DNA from 3 places in the Sporosarcina sp. FSL K6-1508 genome. Region 3 is predicted to be linked to each of the others. Evidence: riboswitches for the same ligand, from Rfam matches in the RefSeq annotation. Region 3 holds a riboswitch; each other region holds the start of a gene.

Region 1 (3,260 bases), 530 kb from region 3:
AAATGTCTTCTAATGGATACATGACTTGCCTTGTTACTTGGATAATCACATAAAAGATTAGCAAGCTGATCACGTAAGTTGAGTACGCAAAACCAATTAATGAAATGACGATTAGAAAACTTGCTACAAAAAGAACAACGTAGATGCGTCTTAAATTCTGGTGGATTGCACTTCGATTCAAAAAGTGGAGTGCTGCAAAGGAAACGAGCACGACAATAAATTGAATGCCCCCCATTATCACGACTAATTTTTCATCCGTTAACGTTGATATATTTGAGCCTTCAAAAAAATGTGAGATCCATAAACGGTCAAAACCTTCGCTATAAAATCCAACGACTAAAGCGATAAGGAATAGCATTCGCATGATGAAACTAGCTTTAGAATGGAAAACAATTTTGCCCATATTTCCCTTCATACTCTCCCATGTAGATATTCTTTCTTCTTTATCTAATGGTTTAAAGTTTTCTTCTTTCATGAAAATCATTAAATAGACGGCCAATCCAACCATGCATAGCCCACCGATAATGATTGGCAAGTTAATCATGAAAAAGCCCATAGCAATACTTAGCGGAATTGCTATGACTTGGCCGAGGTTTCCAGCCTTTGCTCCTTTTATAAATGCCTGCGAAGCACGTTCCTCCCCTATTTCATCCGCAATCCAGGCTTGCTGAGAGCCACTAGTAAAGGTATAGCCAATCCCCCATGCGATTTGAGCCACTAGCACCGTTACAAAATAGGGAAATACCCCTTCAATTAAAAAACCGATTCCTATTAAAATATACCCAATTATTATAGATAACTTCCGGCTTTTCAAATCCGAAACAACTCCAGTTGGAATCTCAAAAAGAAAAACGGATAGCTCCAAAACAGTCCCTATTAACACGAGTTGTAGCGGATCAAGCTTTACAGTTTGCACATGATACAACAGGTTCACCGTAAATATAAATGTGAAAAACAATTGCGATAAGAAGCATGTAAAAATGTAAACTCGATATGGATCTGTTGTTTTTAATCTGTTCATTTTCTATCCCCCTTAAGTTGAGTATAGTAAGGTAGATAGAACTTTTCTTGTCCAAATTTGCGGTAAAGGGCCAATAATATGTCCCTTGTTTAGCAATCGCGTTAAGTCGGACGATATGTATGTTATAGTAAAAGCACAACTGAATAACGTGTAGAAATTAGGTGCTTTTTTACGTTTGTATGAAAGCTTAAATGGGAAGTTCGGTGAAAAACCGACGCTGTCCCGCAACTGTAAATGGGAGCAATCTTTTTAATTCCACTGTTACTAATTCGTAATGGGAAGGGAAAAGAACGCGATGATCATGAGCCAGGAGACCTGCCTATTTCAGTACACACCAATACCCTACGCGGATAGGAGGTGTTAAGTGCGGCTATGATCGAGCAATTACTTGTAAAAGCCGCCGTACGAGAAAACGTAATCGGAAAGAAACACAGGAGGAATCCATTCCTCTTCTTTCGCTATGCTTTCAATAGTGTTCTTCTGGTTATGAATTATTCGTTACGGCAACAAGCGACCATACAAATTTACGCATACTAGCATCTTCCTTACGAGTAACGAGGAAGATGCTTTTTTTATTTCCATAATAGAAAGGGATTTTAGCCAATGGAACTTGGAACAAAAGAATATTACCTGGACGCATTCAAACATGTCTTAATGACAAACCTCATCATAAGCGAATCACAATCACTGTCTTCAACCTATTCTTATTACGAAGATCAGATTGGAAAAATAACGACTATAAACGAAGAGGTAAAAAAACTTTATTCATGTAACCTCCAAAAAGCATTCGATGAAATCAAACACGAAGTAATCGGTTCACCAGAAGATTAAGCTAAAAAAACAACCAGTAACTAACTGAATCCAACACTATATATGTTGAACAAATGAATACAGCGTATACGCTTTACAAGGGATTTTGGGAGGCCACTGAAAAAGCCTTAGTACTTAGAGCAAATTAGAATTCCTGCTAATACCGCTTCGACGCTTTGTGGATGCCTCCCGCGATAAGCCGGAAAGGAGAGCACTTTCAGTCTTATCGCTCCGGCTACCACGAAGTCGCGCCTTCGCTGGGTGGTCTATGTTGAGAAATTGCATTTCGTTTTTGTGGATGAGACCTGTAACCTGGAGTGCCATAAATAGATTGAATGTGATCAACGATTGTTCCAATACATGAGGAATGAATTAGAAATTCTGCTAATACCGCTTCGACGCTTTGTGGATGCCTCCCGCGATAAGCCAGAAAGAAGATCCCTTTCAGTCTTATCGCTCCGGCTACCACGAAGACGCGCCTTCGCTGGATGGTCTGTGTGAGAAAGCGCATTTTATTAGCTGTGAAGAAATCCGCAACCTAGATTGCGGATTTCTTGACTATAATTATATATGTTGAATCCGGTATATATACTGAGCGAAGGCGCCTTAACAGGGGTAGCCAACCGAACAACGAAGAGTTCGGTTTGTATAATCTCTGCGTTCTTTGCAGAAATTATACAGTTAATGTCAAGAAGTTATTCCAGATAGGTTAAAGAAAACCTCATCTGGCTTATGGCAGGAGGCATCCCCTAGCGTCGTAGCGGTTCAATGGAATTCTTTATTTCAATTTATATAGTATCAAATAGTAATCACCTTACAATCTCACCATATACATCTCAAAATGACAGTTCTCTCGATAATGAACAACCTAGCGAAAGGCATCCCCAAAGCGCCAAACGTTCTACAATCCACATCCCGAATTACAACTCTCTTCTTATTGAGCACCGCAGCAGATTCAATAGGATTCTTTAATTCAACATATATAGGCACTTCTTGTACAATTACTTTGGGATTGCTTGGATTGAACGACCTCTATATGATTACCGAGATGTCTTGATGTGTAGGGATGCGACAGGCAACTATTCGCAACAGGATTAACTAGGAGCAATGAACTGCAATTCCTAGCCACACACTTGCCTCTCGGTAAAGATGTCATGAACAGTTCGCCGAAAGCGAACCGGAAATGATCAGGTAAAAAAGGCATCAAAAAAAGCGTGACAGTCATAATAGACTTTCCACGCTTTTAACGTATTTACAGCTCCTGATAATTCCTCTGATGTGTCCCGCCATCTTTTACATCCGCATGATACAATGCTTTCAACGCGAAACTCTTCTCTAAGTCAAGCTCAGCCATTATCTGTTTCAGACGTTTCGCTAGCTCCTTATCATTCTTTACAAGCTGCTCCATTTTCGTTCTTGAATATTTCAA
Region 2 (3,260 bases), 2.0 Mb from region 3:
GCATCCACAAAGCGATAGTAGCAGGAATTCCAATTCACTCCGAGTATTGGGGTCTTTTCAGTGGCCTCCCAAAATCCTTTGTAAAGCGCATACGCCGTATTCATTTGTTCAACATATATAAATTGATATTGAATGATAGAAAATGAAAGGTTATCCAATTACTTTTTACGCATTCTTGAAGTCGGTATACTTAGTTCTTCTCTGTATTTACTTATCGTACGCCTAGAAATAATAATACCTTCTGTGCTATTGAAGTAATTGGCGATCGTTTGATCGGAAAGTGGTTTGGATTTATTTTCTTCGGCAATGAACTTTTCCAGAAGGGCTTTCACTTTCGTTTGAGATATGGCGTTTCCATCCGATGTTTCCAACTTTGACGTGAATAATGTTTTAAAATAGAAAGTGCCTTTAGGTGTTTGAATTACTTTATTCGACGTTGCCCTGCTGATAGTCGACTCATGCATACCAATCTCTTCTGCGACTTCTTTTAGCGTTAATGGTTGCAGGGAGACAAATCCATCTTTAAAAAACTGTTCTTGTCTCTTAATAATCACTTTCATTATTTTTAAAATTGTTGTTCTTCGCTGTTCAATGCTGTTTAGAAGCTGCTGATAGTCATTGAATTGGCTGTTAAGATACTTCGACGTGGTACTTTTCTCTTTAAGTAAGTTCGTATATTCTTTATTCAGTTGAATTTTTGGTAGATATCCATCATTTAAGTGATAAGATATCTCTTCATCCTTAAAGTCAACAACAATGTCGGGGGTCAAATACTCTGTTTTGAAGTCCGAGATATGACTGCATGGTTTCGGGTTAAGTGTTTTAATAAATTCATGAATTTCTTTTACTTCAACTAGCGATAGATTCATACGAAAGGCGATTTCGTTCCATTTGTGGTTTGCCAGTAAATCCAAGTGGTTGAGAATCAAACATTCTGCAAGTATCTCCTCAGGGTACTCATATATAATTTGCAATTGGAGACATTCTATTAAATTTCTCGCGCCAATTCCTGTTGGACCAACTTTCTGAAGAAGATGAATACCTCGTTCAATCTCCTGCAAATTATATGTTTTCTCCTCATCCAAGTATAAATAGCCATTATCATCTAAATTATAAATAAGATATTTAAGGAGTTTGCGGTCTTGTTCATCTTTAAATGTGAATGTTACCTGTTGCATCAAATCAATTTTCATTCCGCCCTCATTACTTTCAAGAAAGTCTACAGGAAGTAAAGTTGATTTTGAAGGTGTTGAATATGTATCAGATTTCTGTTTATACTCATCTGACTCTAGTTCGATTAAAGGGTTTTCCAACTCTTTTTCTTGTAAGTATTGGTATAGCTCATAAGTGGAATACTGCAATATCTCAATGGCTTGTCTCAAATCAGGTGTCATTGTTAAATGGAGTCCTTGCCGTTGTTCAATTACAAGTTGCATTTGTTTTCCCCCCTTGTGAAGTTGTGTGATAACGCCGGATGCACCGCTGGGAATAATCAACTTACGCTAGATAGATAGTTCCTATAGTCTTTAATACTATTCTATAGGAATAGAAATCAGATGTGAATAAAGAATTGGAATATTTAAAAGTTTGTGTTATAGTCAAGGGGATATTTCGATAATTGAATATGTGTAAAAATAGGTGCGGATTAATACTGATGTATTGGTCTGCTTAAAAGGGAAGTTCGGTGAGAATCCGACGCTGTCCCGCAACTGTAAATGGGAGCGATTTCGTTTAAACCACTGCTTTTTATAAAAAAGTGGGAAGGTACGAATAGCAATGATCATTAGCCAGGAGACCTGCCTCTTTTTATAACACATGTTGACCTACGAGGATAGGGGGTGTTAAGGACGCGCGGATGAGCTATGCCTATTTTTAGCAGGCGGCTTTCTTTTAGTTGGGATTCTGGCGCTCTTTAACAACTTCTCTTATGAAGTTGTTTTTTTTATGGTCAGAAATAAGGGGAAGCGCTGCGAACAGATACAAATAGGATAATTTTTGGTGAAGTGAAAGCGTTTACAAATCTCAGAGTCATAACCATTCAGATTGGGGGAAAATAGTATGACGAATACACTTACATTTTTACCAGGACTTGAAGGCGTGATTGCCACTGAAACATCCATTTCGCTGCTCGATACGGAATTGGGTCAGATTATTATCAAAGGATACGATTTAATCGAGCTTTCAAAAACAAAAGGGTATCTTGATATTGTCCACTTGCTAATGGAAAATACCTTGCCGTCTGATACTGAAAAAACAGGTGTGGAAGATAAATTGAAAAAAGAGCATGGTGTGCCAGAAGGTGTCACAAAGATTTTGCAAGCATTGCCTAAAGAGACACATCCAATGGACGCATTGCGAACTGGGATATCTGCTTTAGCGGGCTATGATAAGGAAATTGATCAGCACACTCTAGCTATCAATAAAAAAAGAGCTTACGAGTTACTTGGAAAAATACCGGAAATAATTGCGAACAGCTTTCACATTTTACAGGAAGAGGAACAAATCCTTCCGTTGAAAGAATTGCCATACAGTGCTAATTTCCTTTATATGATTACGGGGAGGAAACCGACAGAGTTGGAAGAATCTATTTTTGACCAGTCGCTACTACTTTATAGCGAGCACGAAATGCCAAATTCCACCTTCACCGCAAGGGTAATTGCCTCGACGTTTTCGGATTTATATGGTGCATTGACTGGAGCGGTTGCTTCTTTAAAGGGCTATTTACATGGAGGAGCGAATGAAGCGGTCATGAATATGCTTTTAGAGGCTGGTTCTGTTGACGCATTTGAATTGATATTAGAAAAGCGTTTACGTGATAAAGAGAAAATTATGGGGTTTGGTCATCGAGTCTATATGAAAAAGATGGATCCAAGGGCCTTGGTAATGAAGGATGCTTTAAAGGAGTTATGTGCGCTAAAGGGTGACGATCTCCTTTACCGAATGTGTGAGGCGGGAGAAACCATAATGGAAAGAGAGAAAGGACTTTATCCAAATCTAGATTATTACGCGGCACCGGTATATTGGATGCTGGGCATTCCAATCCCATTATACACACCAATCTTTTTTGGTTCGAGAACAGTAGGATTGTGTGCGCATGTTATTGAACAACATGAAAATAATCGTTTATACCGTCCAAGGGTTCATTATATAGGCGAACGACACAGCAATCATTCAACTGGGGAGTTGTAACTGGCCGTTCACCACAACAGCGATACACTAGGCATCACTTGATACTATTCTAAACAAATTGAAAGCGGAAA
Region 3 (3,260 bases):
GCCGCGTCATATGCGGAACGACTAGACCGACAAAACCGATCGTACCGGATACTGCGACGGCAGAACCTGTAAGGATGGATCCGCCAATCAAGATGCTGAATTTACGACGCTTCACATTGACACCTAGATGATGTGCCCGTTCTTCTCCAAACAGCATCGCATTTAATTCACGGCGATTTAGCCATAGCATGAATGAACCTACGATAACGAATGGCAAAATCATCGTAATATAATTCCACCCCCGCATCGATACGCTGCCGAGTAGCCAACCAATAATTTGGCGCAACTCTTCCCCTGTGAGCGCTATCATAAGTGACAAGACAGAGCCGAGGAATGAACCGAAAATGATTCCAGTCAAAATAATTGTTTCCATTCTCATCGCGCGGTCAACGAGGCGTGCGAATCCAAGAACCAAGAACATTGTTAATGCGGCGCCGACCATGCTGAATATAGGAAGCGTATAAGTGCCTAGAAATGGAATGGAAATACCAAAAAAGAGCGTCATAACAGCACCGACCGAGGCGCCGGATGACACTCCGAGGGTGTAGGGATCAGCAAGCGGATTTTTCAATAACCCTTGAAAAGCCGCACCGGAAATTGCGAGCGATGCACCGACTAGGCCGGCCAGCACAACACGCGGCATACGAATCTTCCACAATATGTTGGTTGCTGTTGCATCTGCTCCCGCATTCCATAACGTACTGATCGGTATTTTCACAGAACCAATCGACACACCGAGCCATACCGCCACAATCAGTGCAGCGGCGGAAACGATGTAGGCAACGCTAGATTTACTCACCGAAAGCCTCAGGATAAATGGCTTTCGCTATTTCTTCAAGCCCTTCAGCTAGGCGTGGACCTGTACGACTTGTGATATTTTCTTGAACTTGAACAACTGCTTTTTCTTTGATCGCCGTAATCGTATCGAAACCTGGGCGTGCATAAACGTCTGCAACTGCCGTTTCGATATAGTCATACAACACGATAATTACATCGGGATTACGGTTAACGATTTCTTCCGGAGCTATCATAAACCAGTTTTCCTTATCAGCAGCAATATTTTCAGCACCAATCATTTCAAGCATCTGATCCATGAATGTATTTTTACCTGGTGTGTAAATATCTGGTGCTGGTGATGTTTCAACAAAAACTGTCTTTTTGTTTTCGACTGTTGCTGTTTTCGCCAATACTTCTTCTACTTTTGCTTTCATGTCCGTAATGATTTTCTCTGCCTCTACTGTTTTGCCAGTCGCTTGACCGATTGTTTCAATCGTTGTATACGTCTCTTCGAAGTTTGCTGCATTTTTTACAACAAAGACAGGAATTCCTGCGTCACGGATTTGTTGCAGTCCCGCTTCACCCTTTCCAAGTCCCGATTCATGCGCAAAAACGATTTCAGGATTCATCGATACGATTTTTTCGACGTTAAATTCCTGGCCGCCGATTTTCTCTTTTTCCGCTACTTCCGCGGGATAATCATCATAATCGTTTACGCCGACAACTTCATCAGCAAGACCTAGTTCAAATAAAATTTCCGTGTTACTCGGTATCATCGAAACGATTGTTGCCGGTGCCGTTTCTAATGTGATTTCTTTGCCGACTGCGTCCGTGAGTGTCAACGGGAACTCGGCTGTGACCACTTCACTTTTCGGTGTTCCTTCCACTTTCGGCTTGTCTTGTGTTGCAGTTCCACATGCTGCGAGTAGGAATACTGCTAGGATAGCCGTCAACCCTAATTGCCAGATTTTCTTCATGTTGTTTTCCTCCTGTTTAATCCAAATAAAAATCCCCCGTAATTGCTACGGAGGAATAAGCTGAGTAAAAATCTAGACGTATAATGACGCCGATTTTCACCAATCCTATCCTCGTAGGGTACGTGTGATCCATAAAGGCAGGTCTCCTGGCTTGTGTTCATTGCTGATCGCGTCTTCCCGGAACTTTTCCAGTGACAAATTGCGACTAGCTCACACTTACAGTGGCGGGACCGCGCCGACATTGAATCGGCTTCCCTTTTAACCCCGTCTTTAATACGAGGCACCTTTATGTTTGGTATGTATTTTCGTCCAACATTCAGTATACTATAAATTTTCAATGTGTCGATAGCGAGGGAGATTTGTAGATTTAGATATGTTGAATTAAAGAATCCCGTTGAATCTGTTGTGGTGCTTAATAATGAAAGAGTTGTAATTAGGGGATGTGGATTGTAGATCGCTTGGCGCTTTGGGGATGCCTCCCGCCATAAGCCTGGATTAGCGCTTCGCATCCAGTCTTACGGCTTCGGCGACCCCTTTGCCGCGCCTGCGCTAGGGCGTTGATTATCAGGAGAAAAGTGATTTTGAGTTGTATATGCCAAGACTATAAGGTGATTACTAGTTGATACTAATTATATTAAAGAAAGACGCACTCCCGATTGCAGATTTCATCGCAGCTAACGAAATGCTCTTTCTCACATGGACCATCCAGCGCAGGCGCGCCTTCGTGGTAGCCGGAGCGATAAGACTGAAAGTGGTCTTCTTTCTGGCTTATCGCGGGAGGCATCCACAAAGCGTCGAAGCGGTATTAGCAGGATTTCTAATTCACTCCAGGTATTTGGACTTATTCAGCGGCCTTCCAAAAGCCCTTGTAAAGAGCATACGTCGTATTCATTTGTTCAACATATATAGAGTGAATATCTGCATGTGAAAAACGCCCTACTTGCGAGATAACAATCTCTCAAGTAGGGCGTTCAATTTTATTACATCTTTTCTGGTGCAGAAACACCAATAAGTTTCAGCGCATTTGCGATTGTTGTGCGTGTGATTGTAATTAATGCTAGACGTGCTTCGGACAATTCGCGGTTCTCTGGATCCAATACTTTTTCTGCGTTATAGAAGCTGTGGAAGGTTGCAGCAAGTTCTTGGATATAGGTTGCAACGCGGTGTGGAGAACGGAGTCTCGCTGCGTCACTGATTATTTGTGGGAAGTCCCCGATTTTCTTCATTAATTCCAATTCTTTTTCAGCTTGTAATAAAGAAACATTGTCCACAGATGCTGACATTCCGTTCTCTTTAGCTTGGCGCAAGATCGATGAAATCCGTGCATGCGCATATTGCGCGTAGTACACAGGGTTTTCATTCGACTGTGAAATCGCCAGGTCTAGGTCGAAGTCCATTTGTGAATCGCCTGAACGCATTGCGAAGAAGTAGCGAACTGCATCCAAACCGACTTCTTCAACGAGTTCGCGCAAAGTTACAGCTTTCCCTGTACGCTTACTCATCTTG

Evidence for each region. Region 3 has a riboswitch for cobalamin ahead of MKZ11_RS01490 (ABC transporter substrate-binding protein). Riboswitches for the same ligand answer to the same signal wherever they lie in the genome.
Region 1: it holds a riboswitch for cobalamin, as region 3 does, so the genes downstream of both, MKZ11_RS04140 (hypothetical protein) here and MKZ11_RS01490 (ABC transporter substrate-binding protein) in region 3, are expected to answer to the same signal.
Region 2: it holds a riboswitch for cobalamin, as region 3 does, so the genes downstream of both, mmgD (citrate synthase) here and MKZ11_RS01490 (ABC transporter substrate-binding protein) in region 3, are expected to answer to the same signal.

What each region holds. Positions count from the first base shown of each region.
Region 1 covers NZ_JBBOXF010000001.1:892,857-896,116, reverse strand. The annotation lists gene MKZ11_RS04145 (MFS transporter) at 1-1,021, opposite strand, end outside; cobalamin riboswitch at 1,164-1,358, shown strand; gene MKZ11_RS04140 (hypothetical protein) at 1,625-1,852, shown strand; gene MKZ11_RS04135 (hypothetical protein) at 3,084-3,260, opposite strand.
Region 2 covers NZ_JBBOXF010000001.1:2,371,613-2,374,872, forward strand. The annotation lists gene rpoN (RNA polymerase factor sigma-54) at 159-1,436, opposite strand; cobalamin riboswitch at 1,620-1,818, shown strand; gene mmgD (citrate synthase) at 2,059-3,189, shown strand.
Region 3 covers NZ_JBBOXF010000001.1:361,174-364,433, forward strand. The annotation lists gene MKZ11_RS01485 (FecCD family ABC transporter permease) at 1-799, opposite strand, end outside; gene MKZ11_RS01490 (ABC transporter substrate-binding protein) at 792-1,754, opposite strand; cobalamin riboswitch at 1,874-2,057, opposite strand; gene argS (arginine--tRNA ligase) at 2,735-3,260, opposite strand, start outside.